DNA from 3 places in the Bradyrhizobium sp. USDA 4472 genome. Region 2 is predicted to be linked to each of the others. Evidence: predicted binding sites of a transcription regulator. Region 2 holds the regulator's gene; each other region holds the start of a gene.
What was found. The regulator LexA, encoded in region 2, represses DNA repair genes until DNA is damaged. The targets are predictions, from matches to a motif close to TGTTCNNNNTGTGTTCNG.
Positions count from the first base shown of each region.

Region 1: ACVWZ4_RS02150 (DUF3072 domain-containing protein) is a predicted target of LexA. The motif match lies at 4,883-4,900, and genes of this name have one in related genera.
Region 3: ACVWZ4_RS02725 (PA0069 family radical SAM protein) is a predicted target of LexA. The motif match lies at 1,946-1,963, and genes of this name have one in related genera.

Region 1 covers NZ_JBSSAM010000001.1:455,085-462,065, reverse strand. The annotation lists gene ACVWZ4_RS02175 (putative bifunctional diguanylate cyclase/phosphodiesterase) at 1-1,594, shown strand, start outside; gene ACVWZ4_RS02170 (hypothetical protein) at 1,763-1,975, shown strand; gene ACVWZ4_RS02165 (Do family serine endopeptidase) at 2,123-3,646, shown strand; gene ACVWZ4_RS02160 (hypothetical protein) at 3,918-4,280, shown strand; gene ACVWZ4_RS02155 (DUF6496 domain-containing protein) at 4,288-4,581, opposite strand; gene ACVWZ4_RS02150 (DUF3072 domain-containing protein) at 4,652-4,846, opposite strand; gene ACVWZ4_RS02145 (hypothetical protein) at 4,962-5,183, shown strand; gene ACVWZ4_RS02140 (hypothetical protein) at 5,218-5,427, shown strand; gene ACVWZ4_RS02135 (hypothetical protein) at 5,463-5,663, shown strand; gene ACVWZ4_RS02130 (hypothetical protein) at 5,716-5,949, opposite strand; gene ACVWZ4_RS02125 (hypothetical protein) at 6,023-6,280, opposite strand; gene ACVWZ4_RS02120 (hypothetical protein) at 6,423-6,644, shown strand; gene ACVWZ4_RS02115 (HWE histidine kinase domain-containing protein) at 6,641-6,981, opposite strand, start outside.
Region 2 covers NZ_JBSSAM010000001.1:6,068,754-6,075,734, reverse strand. The annotation lists gene ACVWZ4_RS28550 (S41 family peptidase) at 1-905, opposite strand, end outside; gene ACVWZ4_RS28545 (alpha-hydroxy acid oxidase) at 1,213-2,340, shown strand; gene ACVWZ4_RS28540 (HAD family hydrolase) at 2,340-2,981, shown strand; gene ACVWZ4_RS28535 (hypothetical protein) at 3,130-3,318, shown strand; gene ACVWZ4_RS28530 (molybdopterin molybdotransferase MoeA) at 3,532-4,743, shown strand; gene lexA (transcriptional repressor LexA) at 4,920-5,621, shown strand; gene ACVWZ4_RS28520 (hypothetical protein) at 5,808-6,011, shown strand; gene ACVWZ4_RS28515 (hypothetical protein) at 6,205-6,639, shown strand; gene ACVWZ4_RS28510 (ComEC/Rec2 family competence protein) at 6,650-6,981, opposite strand, start outside.
Region 3 covers NZ_JBSSAM010000001.1:570,104-577,084, forward strand. The annotation lists gene ACVWZ4_RS02715 (ribonuclease HII) at 1-206, opposite strand, end outside; gene ACVWZ4_RS02720 (VOC family protein) at 284-739, opposite strand; gene ACVWZ4_RS02725 (PA0069 family radical SAM protein) at 761-1,924, opposite strand; gene ACVWZ4_RS02730 (phosphoketolase family protein) at 2,135-4,549, shown strand; gene ACVWZ4_RS02735 (acetate/propionate family kinase) at 4,555-5,760, shown strand; gene ACVWZ4_RS02740 (RMD1 family protein) at 5,955-6,794, opposite strand.

The DNA.
Region 1 (6,981 bases), 5.6 Mb from region 2:
CCTGCTCAACCGCGCCGGCGAGGACTATTACGGCCTGACGCGCGAGCAGATGCTGGGCCGGACGCCGGAGGAGATATTCCCGCCTGACGTCGCCCGCATGGTCAACGAGCAGGACCGCAGGGTTGTCGCCAGCGGCATGCCGATGTTCCTCGAGGAACATCTGATCGAGGTCGGCGTGAAGGGCCATGACCGCGTCATCAACTCGCGCAAGATGCTGATCACGGACGGCTCAGGCGATCCGCAATATCTCGTTGGCGTAATCGAGGACGTGACCGAGCGCGTCAACACCCAGGAGCGCATCAGTCACCTTGCGCAACATGACGCGCTGACCGACCTGCCGAACCGCAGCGCATTCAACGCGGCGCTCGCCGAGCGGCTGGAACGCGCGCAGAAGGCGTCGACCAGCTTTGCGGTGCTGAGCCTCGATCTCGACCGCTTCAAGGACGTCAACGATGTGTTCGGCCATCCCGTCGGCGATATGATGATGCGGGCAACCGCCGAGCGTCTTGCCGCGGAAGCCGACGGCGCCTTCGTCGCCCGCATCGGCGGCGATGAGTTCATGATCCTGATGCCCGACGACGCCAGGCGCGAAGACGTGCTGTCGCTGGCCGAGCGCCTGGTCGAGGCAATCGGCAAGGAACTCGAGGTCGACGACTATCTGCCCCATGTCGGCCTCAGCGTCGGCATCGCAGTTTATCCCGATGACGGCCCCGATGCCGCGACGCTGCTGGCGAACGCCGATTCGGCGCTGTATCGCGCCAAGCGCGAGGGGCGGGGCAGGGTCTGCTTCTTTGAAACCGAGATGGACCGGGAACTGCGCGACCGCCGGCTGCTGCAGCACGATCTGCGTCAGGCGATGGAGCAGAACGAACTCCTGATCTACTTCCAGCCACAGGCGCGGATGGACGGCGAGATCATCGGATTCGAGGTGCTGCTGCGCTGGAAGCATCCGACGCGCGGTTTCGTGCCGCCGGACCAGTTCATTCCGCTTGCCGAGGAGAACGGGCTGATCATCCAGATTGGCGAATGGGTCTTGCGCGAGGCGTGCCGGGAGGCAGCTTCCTGGCCGCGGCCGTTGCAGGTCGGCGTCAATCTGTCGCCGGTCCAGTTCCAGGCTGGCGATCTCGAACGATCTATCCATCAAATCCTGCTGGAGACGGGGCTCGCGCCGACACGGCTCGAAGTCGAGATCACCGAGGGCGTGCTGATCGGCGATTTCGGCCGCGCCGTCAACCTGCTGCGGCGGCTGAAGGCGCTCGGCATCCGCATCGCGATGGACGATTTCGGCACAGGGTATTCATCGTTGTCTTATTTGCAGTCGTTCCCGTTCGACAAGATCAAGATCGATCGCAGCTTCATCCTGAACCTCGGGGCGACGCCGCAGTCGGCGGAGATCGTCCGTGCGATCCTGAGCCTTGCACACGCCCTGCACATTCCGGTCGTTGCGGAAGGGGTGGAGACGGAGTCGCAGCGCGCCTTCCTGGCAGGTGAGACTTGTGAGGAGATGCAGGGCTATCTCATCGGCCGCCCCGAACCGATGGAACATTATTTCGATTTGATCGGCATCGACGTCGAACGTCGCCGTTACGCCTAAACACCTTGTGAGTTCCGATCGCGTGGCCCGATAGGAACCAACGCGCCTCTGCGCATTTCCTAAAAGTTAACGCAGGTTAAGCGCGGGCGCGCAAAAATGTTTTGCACAACCGCCATCGGCGTGACGCAAATCAGGGTAATAAGACCTGCAATTGCGAGGGAGGGTCTCATGGAGAACGTACGTCGCTACCGCGCGCTGGCGTCCCTCTGTCGCCAGCAGGCGGCCTATCGGCCGCTCCAGAACTGGCAGCTGCTCGGTCAGGCCGAACATTTCGAACATCTCGCCGAGATCGCATTGAAGGCGCATTTCGACGCTTGCAATGCGCAACCGGAAGAGGACGCCACCGGAGACGCGGCATGGGAACATCCAGCTGCGGCCTGAGGGGGCTTTCGTCATTGCTCGGAAGAATTCCCCTGCGGCGGCCCGCCGCACGACCTTTGCCAAGAATTAATCGCGTGGACGGGACGTCGTAAGGTGACGATCTCCATGTTGGGTGCAAGGCGACTTACCCAACATGGAGATTTCGACATGACCCATCGCGAGAATTCCGACACCACCAGGACCCGTAGGATTCTGAAGCCGCGCCGGATTGCGCTGCTCGGCACCGTGGCCGCGCTTGGCGTGGCCGTGCTGGTTGCTTCTCCCGCGTCAACGCCGTTCGGCGTGACTTCCCTGATTTCGCCGGCGCAGGCAGCTGACAGCGCAGCGACGCCGCCGGGCTTCGCCGACCTCGTCAGCAAGGTCAAGCCGGCCGTCATCTCCGTGCGGGTGAAGATCGACCGCGACAACGACAAGAGCGCGATGCTGCAACAGAACCGGATGGATCAGGACGAGGATTCTCCGTTCGAGCAGTTCGGCTTCCGCTTCCCGGGCGGGATGAATGGCATGCCGCGCCAGCATCACCAGGTGATCACGGGCGAGGGCTCCGGGTTCTTCATCTCCGCAGACGGTTATGCCGTGACCAATAACCATGTCGTCGACCACGCCGAGTCGGTGCAGGTGACGACGGACGACGGCACGATTTACACCGCGAAGGTGGTCGGCACCGACCCGAAGACCGATCTCGCGTTGATCAAGGTGGAGGGCAAGACGAACTTCCCGTTCGTGAAATTCTCCGATCAGAAGCCGCGGATCGGCGACTGGGTGGTCGCTGTCGGCAATCCCTTCGGCCTCGGCGGCACCGTGACGGCCGGCATCGTCTCGGCCAGTGGCCGCGATATCGGCAACGGTCCTTACGACGACTTCATCCAGATCGATGCGCCGATCAACAAGGGCAATTCCGGCGGTCCGGCCTTCGACATGAACGGCAATGTGATCGGCGTGAACACTGCGATCTATTCGCCGTCGGGCGGCTCGGTCGGCATCGGTTTCGATATTCCGTCCGCGACTGCAAAGCTCGTCGTCGCCCAGCTGAAGGACAAGGGTGCGGTGACCCGCGGCTGGCTCGGCGTGCAGGTGCAGCCGGTGACCGCGGAGATCGCCGACAGCCTCGGCCTCAAGGCGGCGCGCGGTGCGATCGTCGACAACCCGCAGGATGGCAGCCCGGCGGCGAAGGCCGGCATCGAGGCGGGCGACGTCATCACCGCCGTCAACGGCACGGCGATCAAGGACTCGCGCGATCTCGCCCGCACCATCGCCGGGTTGGCGCCGGGCACATCGGTGAAGCTCGACGTCCTCCACAAGGGCGACAGCAAGACGGTGACACTTGCGCTCGGCGAGCTGCCGAATGAACAACAGGCCAAAGCCGACGAGGGCAAAACGCAGCAGGCCCCCGGCACGCCGCGCCTCGGCCTCAGCCTGGCGCCGGCCGGCGAGGTTCAGGGTGCAGGCCAGAAGGGCGTCGTGGTCACCGAAGTCGACCCGCAGGGACCGGCGGCACAGCATGGCATCCAGACCGGCGACGTCATTCTCAATGTCGGCGGCAAGGCGGTCGCCAATGTCGGCGACGTTCGCTCCGAACTGGCCCAGGCCAAATCGTCGGGCAAGCACAGCGTGCTGTTGCAGGTGAAGAACGCGGAGGCGACCCGCTTCGTCGCGGTGCCGCTCGCATAGCCGCGCGCTCGACGGCAAAGTCAAAAGGCGGCCTGTGGGCCGCCTTTTTCGTGCGCGCGCGCGAGATACCCACAGGGCACCGATAACATTCTCGTTAACGGCAGCAATGGTGACCGGTTCGCCCGAAAAAGCCGCGTTCGCAAGTCAGACTTCGGAATAGTGTGTTGTGCTTCGGCTGCAATGAAGCCGCCGAGGTGAATTGCAAGAGTGAAACGTCACGGCCGGCTGTTTTGTGGAACCGACCGGCGGTTCGCATTTGATCGGTGCCGACATGGATCGATTGAAGCTCTCGCTGAAGCTTGCGCTGCTCGTAGCGCCGCTTGTGCTGTGGACCGGAAGCGCCTCGGGGCGCGATGACGGCCGCTTCACCGACTCGCCGCTCAAGCCCTGGTTCGACAGCCTGCGCAGCCATCTTGGTCCGTGCTGCTCCGATGCCGACGGCGTCGCCGTGGCCGACCCCGATTGGGAGTCCCACAATGGGCACTATCGAGTCCGTCTCGACGGGGAGTGGGTGGAGGTCCCCGATGAAGCCGTGATCACCGAGCCGAACCGCGCCGGCCGCACCATGGTCTGGCCGGTCAAGACTGTGTTCGGTGTTTCGATCCGCTGCTTCATGCCTGGCAGCATGATCTGACGCCGCGTCATCGCTTGCTGGATTTGCGCTTCGAGCTCTTCCTGGTCGTCTTTCTCTTGGTCGCCTTCTTGGACGTCTTCTTCTTGGACGTCTTCCGCTTCGACGCCTTCTTCGGGACCTTCTTGCCCTTCGCGCGCGCTTCGGACAAACCGATTGCGATCGCCTGCTTGCGGCTCTTCACGCGTCCGCCGCGACCGCCCGGTCCGCTCTTGGCGGTCCCCTTCTTGTAACGGCGCATTTCGCGCTCGACGTCGCTGCCGGCACTGCGTGAGTAGCGGCGCTTCTTTGCCTTGCGTGCCATCAACTCTCTCCCTTGGCCCAAGGAAAGAACCGTATTGCTGACGCAACGTTCCAACGGCGCGGGTCGCGCTTCAGAAGGAGTTCGCGAGCTCGATTTCCGCCTCCAGCACCTGGATGCGGCGCGCGGCTTCGGCAAAGGACAGAGCGCGATCGTACTGGGCTGGCTGATAGGCCTCTTCGCTGAGCCGTTTCAGCCGCAGCCCCTGGGCCCGGGTCATCTGATCCATGAGAAAAGCCTTGGCCTCATATTTACCGTGAACCTGCATGTCCGCTCTCCATCTCGAATTCGTGGCTTGACTATATGTTCTTATTTTGTTCTAACAAGCCATGGACAACCGGATTAATGAAATTCGACGCAAAATCAGGGCCTTGAGGCTTGAGATGGCCGATATCGAGGCGACCGTGCGCGATCTCGTCAATCGCGATCGAGACTGCACCGAGCGGGTTCAGGCGCAGATGGATCTGCGCCGGAAAATCACTCTGCTGATCGCCGAATGGAAAGCCGCAGGCGGCGGCGAGGTGTTGCCCGACAGCCGTGACCGGGTGCGCCTTCGTCCGCCGAAGAGCGAGAGCAAGGCGGCAAGCGTGGCTGCGCCGCGCTGAAGCAGACGATGCATGTGCTGGATGGAGGCTTGTGGTGGAGGAAGACCCGGACACCTACCGGATTCTGAAACTGCGCGCCGAGATCCTCGAATTGGGCTCCGCGATCCGGCAGTTGCAGCGCGAGGGCCTCGACGATGCTGCGGCCCAGATCCTGATCATGCGCAAGCGGGCCCGGCTTGACCACCTCGTGAAGACAGCCTCCGCCGGCGGCTGCCTTAACATCACTGACATCCGACGCAGCTAAAGCAGTCGCGCAACGCGACATGCTGGAGCTCGTCCATGCCGCATGCCGACATGACCGCCGCGCTGCAGGCGGTGCTCGATGAAGTCTGCGCGGACATTCCCCCGGGGGATACGACGTTGCGCGAGCGCGTCGCCGCGAGCTTGCGTGCAGCCGCGCGCGAGGATGATTGCTCTCTCGAGGATTTGAAACAGGTCGGCCGCCGCGCACTGACCCGCACGCCGACGATGTGGCGTTAAGGGACGTCCGGCCGGAAAGCCCCGCGTCACCGCGGGGCTCCTATTGCGGCGCTTACTTGCTCGTACCGTTCTGGGGCTTGGTCATGCTGCCGCCCTGGTCGCTGCCGGGGCCGGCGCCACCCTGGCCCGACGCGTCGGGAGCAACGTTCTTCTTCATGTTCGCTCCCGTCGTGGTCTGCGACATGGAGGAATGGTGCTTCTTGTGCGACTTGGCCTGCGCGGCGAACGGCGCGGCGGCGAGGCCGGTTGCCAGCATCACGGCAAGAGCGAGCTTGATCGTCTTCATGTGAAGGAACTCCCTGAGTTGAATTGACGCAGGCAGCCAACCGCTTTCGGTCGCAGGAGTTCCGAACAAAGTGTCAAGATTGCTTGTCCTCGCTGAGGATGAATACAATTCCCGTCAGCGCTGCGCCAATCGCAAACGTCGTCACCAGAGTCGCGGCAAAAACGAATGCCGCCGAACGCCCGCTCTGGTTCAGCAACTCGGCGACCGCAGGATTGGCCAGGATGAGCGCGAGCGTGAATGCAAGACCGAGTGCCGCGCCCATCATCGCGTGCGTCATCAACTTGATGATGCCGGTGGAAGAGATGAGGCTTGACGATTTTTTTGCGCGCATGGCTCTGCCGCTCGAACTGGCAGGCAAACGCGAGCGGCGATCGCGGGTTCCAGCCCCGTGAAAGAATTGTCACGACCCGCTTCATCCGGCGTTCATCCGGGCCTTGCGAAGATGGATCACCGTCAACACGGGAACATTTGATATGGGTAAAGTGGTCTTTCTCTATCGCTCGTTGGCGTACCGTAACGCGGCGGCCGACATGCTGCGCAAGGCGCGCAAGCTGCCGCGCGGTGCCGAGCGCAGCGCCGCCCGCCGTTATGCGACGGCCTTGCGCGATCTTGCGCAGACGGAAGCCTGGCTCGAGGGGCGCGTCGCCGACGAGCCGCGGCCGATGCCGCGATTGAAACTCGCTGCGTCGCGTTAACCGGAGGCGCGCTGAAGCTCCAGAGAGTCGCTGGCTTCGAACTTGTCCTGCGCTTCCGATGTTGCCGCGCTCTTGCGCGTCAACGGAACGTCGAGGCGGCACAACAGGCCCTCCGGACGCCAATCAAATTGCGCCTGTCCGCCGAGTTGGGATTCCACACTGGCCAGCAGGCTTCTCGTTCCGAAGCCACGCGCTTTCGGCGCTCTGACCCGGGGACCGCCGGTTTCTTCCCAAGTCAAGGTGAGGAGATCGTTCTCGGCCTGCCAGCCGATCGTGAGCCGTCCCGACCGTGTCGAGAGCGCGCCATACTTCGCCGAATTGGTGAAGAGCTCGTGCA
Region 2 (6,981 bases):
GAGCCGCCGTTGATCAGGACCACCAGCGGCTTGCCTTTGGTGAGGTCGCCGCCTTGCGCCGTGAAACGCTGGGTCTCTTCCGGATTGCGGCCGCGGGTCGAAACGACCTCGCCGCGCTGCAAGAACGCGCTCGACACCGATACCGCCTGGTCGAGCAGGCCGCCCGGGTTGTTGCGCAGGTCCATCACATAGCCGACAAGCTTGTCCTGCGGCACGTCCCTGGAAATCGACGCAATCGCTTTCTTCAGGCCGTCGGTGGTCTGCTCGTTGAACGAGGTGACGCGGATGTAGCCGACGTCGCCGTTCTCGACGTGGAAGCGCACCGGGCGCACGTGGATGATCTCGCGCTTGATTGCGACGTCGAGCGGCGCGTCGGCGCCCTTGCGCACGATGGTGAGCTTGGTCTGGGTGTCGACGGGACCCTTCATCCGGTTGACGGCCTGCTCGAGCGTCATGCCCTGCACGTTTTCGCCGTCGATCTTGCTGATGAGGTCGCCGGACATGATGCCGGCCTTGGACGCCGGCGTGTCGTCGATCGGCGAGACGACCTTGACGAGGCCCTCCTCCATGGTCACCTCGATGCCGAGGCCACCGAACTCACCGGAGGTGGTCTCCTGCATCTCGGTCCAGGCCTTGGCGTTCATGTAGCGCGAATGCGGATCGAGCGAGGTCACCATGCCCGTGATCGCACCTTCGATCAGCTTGGCATTGTCGGGCTTCTCGACATAGCTCGCCTTCACCCGCTCAAAGACCTCCCCGAACAGGTTGAGCTGGGAATAGGCGTCATCCGTGCCCGCGCCGACCGCCGCCCGTGCCGCCCACAGTCCGCCCTGCGGACCGGATACGAGGAGGGTCAGGCATGCGCCGGTGAGCGCGCCCAGGGGGAACAGCAGGGTTTTCCGCATGGAATGGGTGGCCTTTTCGCTTAGCGGTTCTTTTGAGGCTTGGCAGCCGCCATCCAAATGGCGATCCAGCCCGGTTCTCACAATATCATTCTGGTTTCTTCAAGGCCGGCCTGCCACGCCGGCGGGCACGCGATGAAAATCCCTTCGCCTGGACCTAAACATTTGGCAACGTTCGGACACCAGCCCTCCCGGACAGCGGGAATCGGTCGGCCGACGACGCTTCGCAGCTATGCGAGTTTAGGATGGTTTTGGAAGGCCGAACGGGATAGGCGATGGCGTAAGACTTCAAATTCTCGGGAGGACAACAATGAACGACGCGCCCCGGCCGGAACGGAATGTCGAACTCGGCGCCAGTAACGAGCCATTCCAGAACCTGCACGAATTCATCCGGAAGGCGCGCTCCAACCTCAACCAGAACGCCTGGGACTACATCGTCGGTGCGGCCGAGACCGAGACCACCATGCGTCGCAACCGCATGGCGCTGGACGAGATCGCTTTTCGCCCCCGAGTGCTGCGTGACGTGCGCAAGGTCGATGGCTCCGTCGAGCAGTTCGGCCGCAACATGCGCCTGCCTGTCGTGCTTGCGCCTGTCGGCGCGCTGGAAATCTTCGATCCGCTTGGAGCCGCCAGCGTTGCCCGCGCCGCCGGCAGATTCGGCGCCGCCCATATGCTGAGCTCGGTTTCCGAACCTGGCCTCGAAAAGACCGCCGAAGCCGCCCCCGATGCGTTGCGCATGTACCAGCTCTATGTTCGCGGCGATGACGCGTTCGTGGCCGATGTCGTCAGCCGCGCCGAGAAGGCCAGATATGCCGCCTTCTGCCTGACCGTCGACACCGCCCATTACAGCCGTCGCGAGCGTGACATCGCCAAGCGCTACGTTCGCGAGAGCCGTCTGCGCGCCACCGGAGGCGACTACCAGAAGGGCCTGGAATGGCGGACCGTGAAAATGGTCAAGGACAAGTTCCGGATACCGTTGATCCTCAAGGGCATCGCCACTGCCGAGGACGCGCAGATCGCGGTCGATCACGGCGTCGAGTGGATCTACGTCTCCAACCATGGCGGCCGTCAGCTCGATCACGGCCGCGGTGCCATGCATGTGCTGCCCGAGATCGTCGAAGCGGTGAAGGGCCGCGCCAAGATCATGGTCGATGGCGGCATCTGCCGCGGCACCGACATCGTCAAGGCGATCGCGGCGGGCGCAGACCTCGTCGGCATCGGCCGGCTGCAATGCTGGGCACTGGCTGCGGCGGGCGAGACCGGCGTGGCGCGGATGCTCGAGCTGCTCGAGGACGAGGTGCTGCGCTGCCTCGGTCTCCTGGGCGCCACCTCCTTCGCCGAGGTCGACAAATCCTGTCTGCACCCGGCCACCGCAACCAACGCGCCGAGCGTGTTCAGCGCATTCCCGCTGTTCGACCACGAACCCTACCGATACTGATGGAAAGGACGCAAGTGACCTCGCTCTCGCCTGGTAGCGCCGATGCGCTTCTGTTCGATCTCGGACGCGTCGTGCTCGACATCGATTTCTCCAAGGCGATCACCTGCTGGGCGCGACATGCCGACTGCGAGCCGGAAGCCATCGTCGCGCGCTATATGCGCGACAGCGAGGCCTACCGGCTGCACGAGGTCGGCAAGATCAGCGACGAGGACTATTTTGCCTCGCTGCGCGCATCGCTCGGCATCGGCATCTCGGATGCGCAGTTCCTCGAAGGATGGAACGCGATCTTCGCCGGCGAGATGCCTGATATTGCGGAGCTGCTGCCGCGTGCGGCGAAGCAGATGCCGGTCTATGCCTTCTCCAACACCAACCGCCCCCATGTGGACTTTTTTTCGAAGGAATATGCCGACCTGCTCGGGCATTTCCGCGAGCTCTACCTGTCCTCGAGCATCGGGCTGCGCAAACCCGATGCGGAGGCCTTCGACCATGTCGTCGCCGCGATGGGGGTGCCCGCGAACCGCATCGTGTTCTTCGATGATCTCGCCGAGAACGTGGAAGGTGCACGGGCGCGCGGCCTGACCGCGGTGCATGTGACCTCGCCGACCGACGTCGGAAATGCCCTGAAGGCGCTGGGGATCTGACTTGGCAACCCGGCTCTGATTCCGGAGGCAATTTCACTGGAACTCGGGAACCAAAACCCTTTGTGCATTTTTGTACAGAGTTCCGGGAACGGAATCCCCGGCTCCGGACTCTATAGTCCGTTGGGAATTCTACATTGGACTTATCATCGTGTTGGGCAAAACCTACCTCACCAAGCAGGCCTCCCTGCTGATGAAATACGCCAGGACCACCTCGAATTCTGAGCTCTCCGCAAAACTGATCAGCAAGGCCGCCGACCTGAAGGCCCAGGCCGATCCAATGCCCGACAAGAATCCCAAAGCGCCTGATGTCAGTCCGAGCGAGCCGCCGGGGACCTGACCGATGCTGGCCACGGCTCTTGTCTTTGCCTTGGCCGTCGTTGTGCCGGTATGCGTCGCTCTCCAGATCATGCCCCGGCTGAACCTCCAGCTTCGTCCCACGGCTCCAGGGGTGGGATAAATCATCTTGTGCGGCTGCTTTGCCTGGACGCTCCCGCTCGGCTAGAACTCTCGCCGCTGATTTGCCCGAATGGGCGTAGCTGGAGTTTTCACCGTGGCCCTCATGCCGGTATCCGATGCGCTTGCTGCCGTGCTCGCGGGAGCGGAGCCGCTGGCTGAGGAAACAGTCGCGCTCGATCGGGCCTTTCATCGCGTGCTTGCGCGCGATGTCGCGGCGCGGCGGACGCAGCCGCCTGAGGCGATGTCGGCGATGGATGGCTATGCCGTGCGTGCGGCCGATGCGGCCGAGGTCGACACACGGCTCACGGTGATCGGCGAAGTCGCAGCCGGCCGGCCGTTTGCTGGAAGGGTCGGCGCCGGCGAAGCCGTGCGGATCTTCACCGGTGGCGTCGTTCCCGATAACGCGGATGCCGTGGTGATCCAGGAGGACACCGTCGCCGACGGCGAGTGCATCACGATCAAGGAAGCCGCCATCACCGGACGACACATCCGCCCGGCCGGCATCGACTTCCGCGAGGGCGACGTGCTCCTGCGCAGCGGCACGCGGCTCACGGAGCGCGACCTCGCACTCGCCGCCGGGATGAACCATCCGCAACTCGCGGTCCGCCGCCGGCCGACGGTCGCAATTCTCGCCACCGGCGATGAGCTGGTGATGCCGGGCTCGACGCCCGGCCACGGCCAGATCGTCTATTCCAATGGCTATGCCCTTCATGCTCTGGCTCGCAGCGAAGGTGCCGACACGATCGATCTCGGGGTCGCGGCCGATACGTTTGCCGCCACCACATCGGGCATCCGTCGCGCGCGCGAGAGCGGCGCCGACATCCTGATCACGACCGGCGGTGCCTCGGTGGGCGACCACGATCTGGTGCAACAGGCACTGAGGGACGAAGGTATCTCGATGGCGTTCTGGAAGATCGCGATGCGACCGGGCAAGCCCATGATGAACGGGCAACTCGGATCGATGCGCGTGATCGGCCTGCCCGGCAATCCCGTATCATCCTACGTTTGCGCTTTCCTGTTTCTGGTCCCGCTGATTCGCGCGCTGTCGGGGCGTTCGGTGGTTCATCATCGCCGCGAGCGCGCCGTGCTCGGCCGCGATGTCGGCGCCAACGATCAGCGCGAAGATTATCTGCGCGCGCGGCTGGCAGAGCGTGACGACGGCACGCTGGTCGCCGTTCCCGTCGATCATCAGGACTCCTCGTTGCTTTCGAATCTGGCTGCGGCACAGGCACTTCTCGTGCGCGCACCGTTCGCGCCGAAGGCCGAAGCAGGCACCGCTTGCGAGGTGCTGCGGCTGCCCGTCTGACCGCTTCGTTCGCGTGCGTTCCGCGAACTTCGTCGCGTTCACGGCAAATTAAGCAGTTGCGGAACATGTATCGAACATATAGTGTCCGTTCATGATTTGTTTCGAGCATGTAGCGGCTTATGGCTGAATTCAGCGTCTCGGAATTGAACGACATCACCAGGGGGATTTTGGTCGAGATGTTAACGCGCAAACAATACGAGCTCCTGCGGTTCATCAGCGAGCGGCTGAAGGAAAGCGGCGTACCACCCTCCTTCGACGAGATGAAGGACGCGCTCGATCTGCGCTCGAAATCGGGCATCCACCGCCTGATCACTGCGCTCGAGGAGCGCGGCTTCATCCGCCGTCTGCCCAACCGCGCCCGCGCGATCGAGGTGATCAAGCTGCCCGAGCTCCAGGCCGCCGCCGGCAATCGCCGCGGCTTCACCCCGAGCGTCATCGAGGGCAACCTCGGCAAGGTGCGCATGACGTCGAGCCCGCCGGCGGATGAGGGCGAGCGTCCCGTCGCGGTGCCCGTCATGGGCCGGATCGCGGCCGGTACGCCGATCGAAGCCTTGCAGACCCGCAGCCACACTATCAGCGTTCCGCCCGACATGCTCGGCGCGGGCGAGCACTATGCGCTCGAAGTGCGCGGCGATTCCATGGTGGACGCCGGCATCCTCGACGGCGACATGGCCCTCATCCAGCGCAACGAGAGCTGCGACACTGGCGACATCGTCGTCGCCCTGATCGACGACGAGGAAGCCACCTTGAAGCGCTTCCGTCGCCGCGGCGCCTCGATCGCGCTCGAGCCAGCGAATGCCGCCTATGAGGTCCGCATCCTGCCCCCCAACCGGGTCAAGATCCAGGGCAAGCTGATCGGTCTCTATCGCAAGTACTGAGCGCCACGTTCTCGCGCGATCGGTGACTGCGATCAACGATTGGAGCGGACGATTGTCCGCTCCGGCTGGATAGACTTTCTGGTTCTGCACAGATTATCCCGCCACCTCTCCAGCCCTACATCCCCGGCATGCCGCAACGAAGCACACTCGCTTCGATGGGCCTCCAGGGAGACTGAGGAGAGAATGATGAGCAAGATCATCCTGAGCACCGTCACGATGACGCTGATCGCAGCGTCCGGATCGCACGCCTTTGCTGCGCATGCGCAGCATCGCCTCGGCAAGGTGCCGCAGGCGACGAGCGCGCAGATCCGCGATGCCCGCAACGCCATCGAGCAACAGGCGCAGCCCGGCTGGCAATATTCCGGCTGGTCCGCGCCGGCCGGACGCTGAGCGCGAAGCCTCCCAAATGCACGGAGGCAAGCTTTGTTCCCAGCCGTTCGGGAAAGATAATGTGATTGCGGCTCGCGGATCGGAGCCGCAGATTTGCCTACAACCAAGCAGAGCCTTGCAGGCTTCAACTCTGATAGAGGCCGGCGCCTCCAGGACAGAGGCGCGGGTTGCTATCCCCGATGAGGAGCACCCGATGTGTGACTATAGCTTGCATGCCGTCGCGACGCGTCCCGCAGAAGTCGGCGAGACGATCGTCACGACAACGTTCCGCGGCACCTCGACGCGCGGCTTCGCCTCTGAAGCCGACATGTCGGTCGCGGTCTGCCTGCTTCCGGGAACGGAGCTCGCCTTCGCCGACAACGTCCGCTACGACAACAGGTGGATCTGGACCCGCACCATCAATTCCCGCGTAGGCAAGTTCGGCAAGGTTGATCCGCACATTCCCGATCGCCATCACGACGCGATCGAATTCCCCGATGGCAAATACGTGCTGGTGACGCAGCTCGTCGAAGGCCAGCGCGCAACCGTGCTGCAACTGCCCGTGACCCAGCCGCTCGGCGAGCGCGAGCACAAGCCGCAAGTGGCCGCCGACAGTCGCACGACGCCGCCACGCCTGCCGATCGGCTGAAGCGTCGATTCTAGTCCTCGGCCTGAAGGTCGGCCTCCGACGGCGTTGCGTCTTTGGTCCGCGGAGCTGCCGACCGTGGCTTGAGGGTTTGGCCGAAATCTGCATCGCCGGGCGCCACCGGCGACCAGGAGCGGTTTGCGCCCCTCGCTCTCACCGGCTGAACCGCAAAACCGTCACCGCGCTGTGTCAGCGCAAGCGCGCCCTGGCTCGCCAGACGCGGCCGATCGATCACCATTGCAGCGCAATCGGGCGGCGCAGGCCTCGCCGTCACCACCAGCGCTGCGCGGCTGCAATCGTCGGCCAGCGCGTCGATGCGCAGCGCCAGCGCAATCATGCGGCCGT
Region 3 (6,981 bases), 5.5 Mb from region 2:
AGAATCACCGCGGCCGCCACCACGGGACCGGCGAGCGGCCCGCGGCCGGCCTCGTCGCAGCCCGCGATCGGCCACACGCCGCGCTTGATCAGCGCGCGCTCGCGGCGGAAGCTGGCTTTGGCAGGCGGCGCCTTGGCCGCCTTTTGCGCAACCGCGTTCTGCGGCGCATCTTTGGCCGGCGTCTTACTGGACTTGTCCCGAATCATGGCCGGGATCGTGCGCAAGCCGGCCCGCCCGCGCAACCGGGAACCCCAGACAATTCCCGTTATTCAGATGAACCGCCCTACTCGGTCAGATGCACGCGCCTGTCGTCGCCGACCTCGATGCCGGGCGCCACGACGACCTCCCAGGGATGGCCATCGGGATCGGCAAAATACCCGGAATAGCCGCCATAATCGGTCTCGTGCGCAGCCTTCAGCAAGACCGCGCCCGTCCGAAGCGCAAAAGCCAGCACGGCATCGACCTCCTCGCGCGAGGCGCAGTTCCAGGCGAGCGTGATGCCGCGGAACGTCGTCGGCCTCGGCTGGTCCGGCAGTCTGGCGTCATCGGCGAGCTGGGCCCACGGAAACAGGCCGAGCACCGGGCCGCCGGTGTCGAAGAACGCCACGGCCTCGCCTGTTACCTTCAGCCGGCGCGAAAAACCGAGTGCGGCGTAGAAGGCGATGCTGGCGCGGATGTCACGCACACCAAGCGTGATCACCGTCAGTCGCGGCACGGGAGCCGGCAGTTCCTTGCTCATCACACACCTCGCTCGTCCCGCTCAGAACAGGCTGAGCTGCTCGCCGTTCAACTTCGGCCGCGCAAAATGATCCGTGGTCAGCTTCGAGCGGCGCTTGTTGAGCCCGAGCCGATCGCAGGCGATCTCGAAGCGGCGGCCGATGGTCCAGGCCATCGGGCCGGTCCCCTTCATGCGCTCGCCCCATTTCGAATCGTAGTCGCGGCCGCCGCGCATGTCGCGGATCAACGTGAAGACGTGGCGATAGCGGTCCGGATAATTCGCCATCAGCCATTCGCGGAAGAGATCGCGCACCTCGAGCGGCAGCCGCAGCAGCACGTAGGAGGCTTCCTTGACGCCGGCATGCGTGGCGGCATCGAGAATGCGCTCGATCTCGGAATCGTTCAGCGCGGGGATCACGGGCGCGACCATCACGGTGGTGGGAATGCCGGCCTCCGAAAGCTGCTTCAGCGCCTGCAGCCGCTTCGGCGGCGTCGAGGCCCTTGGCTCCATGGTGCGCGCCAACTTCGGATCGAGCGAGGTCACCGAGATTGCGACCTTGGCCAGGTTGCGCTTGGCCATGCGGGCGAGAATGTCGATGTCGCGTGTGACCAGCGCAGATTTGGTGACGATGCCGACGGGATGGCCGGTGCGCTCCAGCACTTCGAGAATCCCGCGCATGATTTTGCGCTCGCGCTCGATCGGCTGATACGGATCGGTGTTGGTGCCGATCGCGATCATCCGCGGCTCGTAGCCTGAGGCCGCGAGTTCCTTCTCGAGCAGAACTGGCGCCTCCGGCTTGGCAAACAGCTTTGACTCGAAGTCGAGCCCCGCCGACAGGCCGAGATAGGCATGCGTCGGCCGCGCGAAGCAATAGACGCAGCCGTGCTCGCAACCACGGTAGGGATTGATCGAACGGTCGAAGCCGATGTCGGGAGAATCGTTGCGGGTGATCACCTTGCGCGAGGTGTCCACCGCGACCGTGGTCTTGAACGGCGGCAACTCTTCAAGGCTCTGCCAGCCATCGTCGAAGGCGACGCGGGCCTCGGCCTCGTAGCGGCCGCTGGCGTTGGACTGCGCGCCCCGCCCGCGCCTGCGCACGCGATCGATGGCGAGGCCGAGCTCGGGGAAATCGGAAGGCGCACCCGCCGGCTCGGAGGGCGCCGTGACCGGCGGGTGCTTGAGAGCAGAAGAAGATGCTGGACTCATGCCATCAAGATAGCACGACAAAGGAACAAATCAAGAACAAGAATCCAAAAGACGAAAACAACCCCATGCACAGTAGCGCTGCCCAAAGTTCGGGCGCACGCCGTTGACCTCACGCAACACCGCGTGACCTCGGTCCGGTTTGATGCAGGAGAAGGATCGATCTCGCCGGAACCCGGTTGGTGACGATCCCTGGTAAAGGTCGGCAGGATCATGACATCTCGACGACAACAGGCTGCTGCAAGCAGTGACCTCGATCTCCTTGATCGCTACTGGCGCGCGGCGAACTATCTCTCTGTCGGGCAAATCTACCTTCTGGACAATCCGCTGCTGCGCGAGCCGCTCCGGCCCGAGCACATCAAGCCGCGCCTGCTCGGCCATTGGGGCACGACGCCGGGGCTGAACTTCATCTACGCCCATCTCAACCGCGTCATCCGCGCGCTGGACGTCGACATGATCTATGTCTGCGGTCCCGGCCATGGCGGCCCGGGAATGGTCGCCAACGCGTATCTCGAAGGCAGCTACAGCGAGATCTATCCTGATATCGGGCGCGATGCGGACGGATTGCGGAAACTTTTCAGGCAGTTCTCCTTCCCCGGCGGCATTCCGAGCCACGCAGCACCGGAAACGCCAGGCTCGATCCACGAAGGCGGCGAGCTCGGCTACGCGCTGGTGCACGCGTATGGCGCGGCGTTCGACAATCCTGATCTGATCGTGGCCTGCGTCGTCGGCGACGGCGAGGCCGAGACCGGCCCGCTCGCCGCGTCCTGGCATTCGAACAAGTTCCTCAATCCAGCGCATGACGGCGCGGTCCTGCCGATCCTCCACCTCAATGGCTACAAGATCGCCAATCCGACCGTGCTCGGCCGGATGCCCGACAGCGAGATCCGTGAACTCTTCCGTGGGCTCGGCCATGAACCGCTGCTCGTCAAGGGCCACGATCCCAAGCTGATGCACCGCGCCATGGCAGATGCGCTCGACCTTGCGCTCGCCAGCATCCGCTCGATCCAGCAGCACGCCCGAGACGGCCGCAACACGATCGAGCTGCCGCGCTGGCCGATGATCGTGCTGCGGAGCCCGAAGGGCTGGACCGGCCCGAAGGAGGTCGACGGCAAGAAAGTCGAAGGCTTCTGGCGCGCCCATCAGGTGCCCGTGGCGAACTGCCGCGAAAATCCAGCGCATCTGAAGATTCTCGACGACTGGATGCGCAGCTACGAGCCGGAAAAGCTGTTCGACGAGAGCGGCGCGCTCGTTGCCGAGCTTCAGGCGCTCGCACCCGAAGGCAACAGGCGCATGGGCGCCAATCCGCACGCCAATGGCGGGCTCCTCAAGAAGGAGCTGAAGCTGCCGAACTTCCGAGAGTTTGCAGTCGAGGTGCCGGAGCCCGGCGGAGTCACGGCGGAAGCGACGCGCGAACTCGGCAAATTTTTGCGCGACGTCGTTCGTCTCAACGCGGACGAGCGCAACTTCCGCATCATGGGCCCGGACGAGACCGCCTCAAACCGGCTCGATGCCGTGTTCGACGCGACCGAACGCGTCTGGATGGAGCCGACCGTGCCTTACGACGTCCATCTCGCGCAAGACGGCCGCGTCATGGAGGTGTTGAGCGAGCATCTCTGCCAAGGCTGGCTCGAGGGCTATCTCCTCACCGGCCGGCACGGCTTCTTCTCCTGCTACGAGGCCTTCATCCACATCGTGGATTCCATGTTCAATCAGCACGCCAAATGGCTGAAGGTGACGCGGCACCTGCCCTGGCGGCGGCCGATCGCCTCGCTGAATTATCTCCTGACCTCCCATGTCTGGCGCCAGGACCATAACGGCTTCAGCCACCAGGACCCTGGCTTTGTCGACCTCGTCGCCAACAAGAAAGCCGACATCGTCCGCATCTACCTCCCGCCTGACGCCAACACGCTGCTGTGGATCGCCGATCATTGCCTGCGCACCTATGACCGCATCAACGTCATCGTCGCCGGCAAGCAGCCGGCGCCGCAATGGCTCCCGATGCAGGAGGCCGCAACGCATTGCGATGCCGGCATCGGCATCTGGACCTGGGCCGGCACCGAGGACGCCAAGGGCGAGCCCGACGTGGTGATGGCCTGCGCCGGCGATGTCCCCACGCTGGAGACGCTCGCGGCGGTCGAGCTGCTGCGCAAGGCGCTGCCGGATCTCAGGATCCGCGTCGTCAACGTCGTCGACCTCATGACGCTGCAACCGAATGAGCAGCATCCGCATGGCCTGAGCGATCGCGACTTCGACAGCCTGTTCACGAAGGACAAGCCGGTCATCTTCGCCTATCACGGCTATCCCTACCTCATCCACCGTCTCACCTACAGCCGCACCAACCATGCCGGCATGCATGTGCGCGGCTTCGCCGAGGAAGGCACCACGACGACGCCGTTCGACATGGTCGTGCTCAACGGACTCGACCGTTACCACCTCGCGATCGAGGCGATCGAGCGCGTGCCTGATCTGGCCACCAAGGCCGCGCATGTGAAGCAGCAATTTCGCGACAAACTGATCGAGCATTCGCGCTACGTGCGCATGCACGGCGAGGATATGCCGGAGATTCAGGAATGGATCTGGCAGAACAGCTCCGGCGGCACCACACCGGCCGAAGCCGGCGATTGAGCGCCATGTCCGATCTGGTCCTCGTCCTCAACGCAGGCTCGTCGAGCATCAAGTTCGGCCTGTTCGAGATCGTGCGATGCGAGCCCTCACTGCTTTGCAAGGGCCTGCTCGATGAGCATGAAACCAGGCCGCGACTGGTGGCGAAGAGCCCAACGGGCGAGACGCTGTTCGAGAAGCAACGCACGGCATCGGATGATGACGGCGGCCGTCTGTTCGCTGATGTGCTCGCCTTCATCGAGGACCGTTTCGGCGAAGCTTCCTTGCGGGCCTTAGGTCACCGCATCGTCCATGGTGGTCCGGACTATTCGGGTCCTGTGACCCTGACCGACCAGGTCTATGCCCGGCTGGACGCGCTCACGCCGCTTGCGCCGCTACATCAGCCGCGTTGCCTTGCACCGGTCCGTGCCATCAGGGCGATCCGCCCCTCCCTGATGCAGATCGCCTGCTTCGACACCGCCTTCCATCACGGCCTGACGCCGCCCGCGAGCCGCTTCGCGATTCCGAAGCGCTATGAGGCGCGCGGGCTGCGACGCTACGGCTTTCATGGGCTCTCCTTCGAATATGTCGCGGGCAGGCTCGCGGACATCGCGCCGGAGCTTGCCGCCGAGCGCATCGTGATTGCCCATCTCGGCAATGGCGCGAGTCTCTGCGCACTTCGCGATGGCTGCAGCCTCGACACCACGATGGGATTGACGCCGCTCGACGGCCTGGTGATGGGCACCCGCTGCGGCACGATCGATCCCGGCGTGCTGCTCTATCTGCTGCAGCACGAAAGGATGTCAGCCGAGGATTTGCAGCACCTGCTCTACCACGAGTCAGGCCTGCTCGGCGTCTCCGGTCTCTCCGCGGACATGCGCACGCTGCTCGCAAGCAGCGAGTCCGGAGCACGAGAAGCCGTCGATCTCTTCACCTTCCGTGCGGCGCAGGAGATCGCGGTGATGGCGAACACGCTCGGCGGACTGGACGGTCTCGTCTTCACCGGCGGCATCGGCGAGCACGCGAAGGAGATCCGCAGCGCGATCGGCGAACGGCTTGGGTGGCTCGGGCTGCGCATCGATGATGCGGCGAATGATCAGGGGCGCGAACGCATCAGCGACGAATACAGCGCGGTCGACGTGTTCGTGATCCCGACCAACGAAGAGCTGGCAATCGCGCGGCATTGCGTTGCAGTGCTGCGGTCGACGGACGCTGCAAGCACATTCGTGAGATGATACGATGGGCAGCCGCAGAGTTCGGCTCTGCCCGGCGGGGAGAGCGGGTTGCGCAGCAATGCGAGTGATGGGACGCGCAATTCAGCGACTCCGTAACCCCTCACCCGGATCGCATCTTACGATGCGATCCGACCTCTCCCTGCGGAAGAGGTGAACCGCGTCCTCGGCTTGCAGCGCCACCAAACTCGCCTCGCTCAGTGAATCCCTTCAAAAATCTGGAAACACCCGATCGCCACCTCGATCACGATCAGCACGACCACTGCAATCTCGAGCCGCAGCGAGCGCTGGGTGTCGATGATATCGGTCAGCGCATCGGCCGTCTCCGCGATGACGGTGATCTTGCGCTCGAGCGTGTCGAGACGCTCCTTCAACTCGTATTCGTCTTCGAGCCGCGCGTAGAGGCGGTCGAGTTGCGGCTTCTCCCAGAGCGCATCGGGCTTCTCGGCAACAGCGACGCGGCCGGCGACCCGCTGCTGGACCAGCAGCGCATTGCCGATCAGTTGCAGAATGCCCTTCCGCCGCCGCGAGGTCCGCCCCTTCTCGGCGAGTTCCCGCGCGAAGGGCTCGATGACATCGAAGACGGCAGCGACACGCCGCTCGTCGCGCGCCAGCGAGGTGCTCTTGGCGAGCGCGTCGGCGATCAGCAGCAGCCGTTCGTCGGAAAACTTGGCGAGGCAGATCGGCCCGCCCGGCTGGATCGCCTCGGCGTTTTCGTCCTTGCAGAGCTGCGCCTGCGCGGTTTCCTCCTCGATAGGGCTGAACTCGCCGGTGATACGGGACTTCAGGCCGTCGAGCAGAACCTTCTCCTCGGAGGGAAGCAGGCCGATCAGCACCACGACGCCATAGCGGAAGATCACCACAAGGCCGGCATGGACGCGAAAGGCGGCGGGCGTCGAGGACACCAGCGTGCCGAGTTCGAGGTTCGACGCGTTGATGCGTTCGCCCAGCATCACGGCGCGGATCCGCAAGGTCGGCGCGACGTCCGGCTTCGGCGATGTTGGCGTGGTGCCAACGGGAAGTTGATCGGCGTTCATAGACACATCTTGCTCAGCGCAGTGGCGTCCTCACCCTGATGATATCGGCCGAGAAAGGCGCAGTTTGAAGGTCACGAACATTGGATTTGCCGAAACATTCGGCAACATCGCCACCCCACGCGCGACACATTCAGCTGCGATAGACGAGCGGCCGTTCACCATCGCACGCCGAACTGCCCGCGGAAAG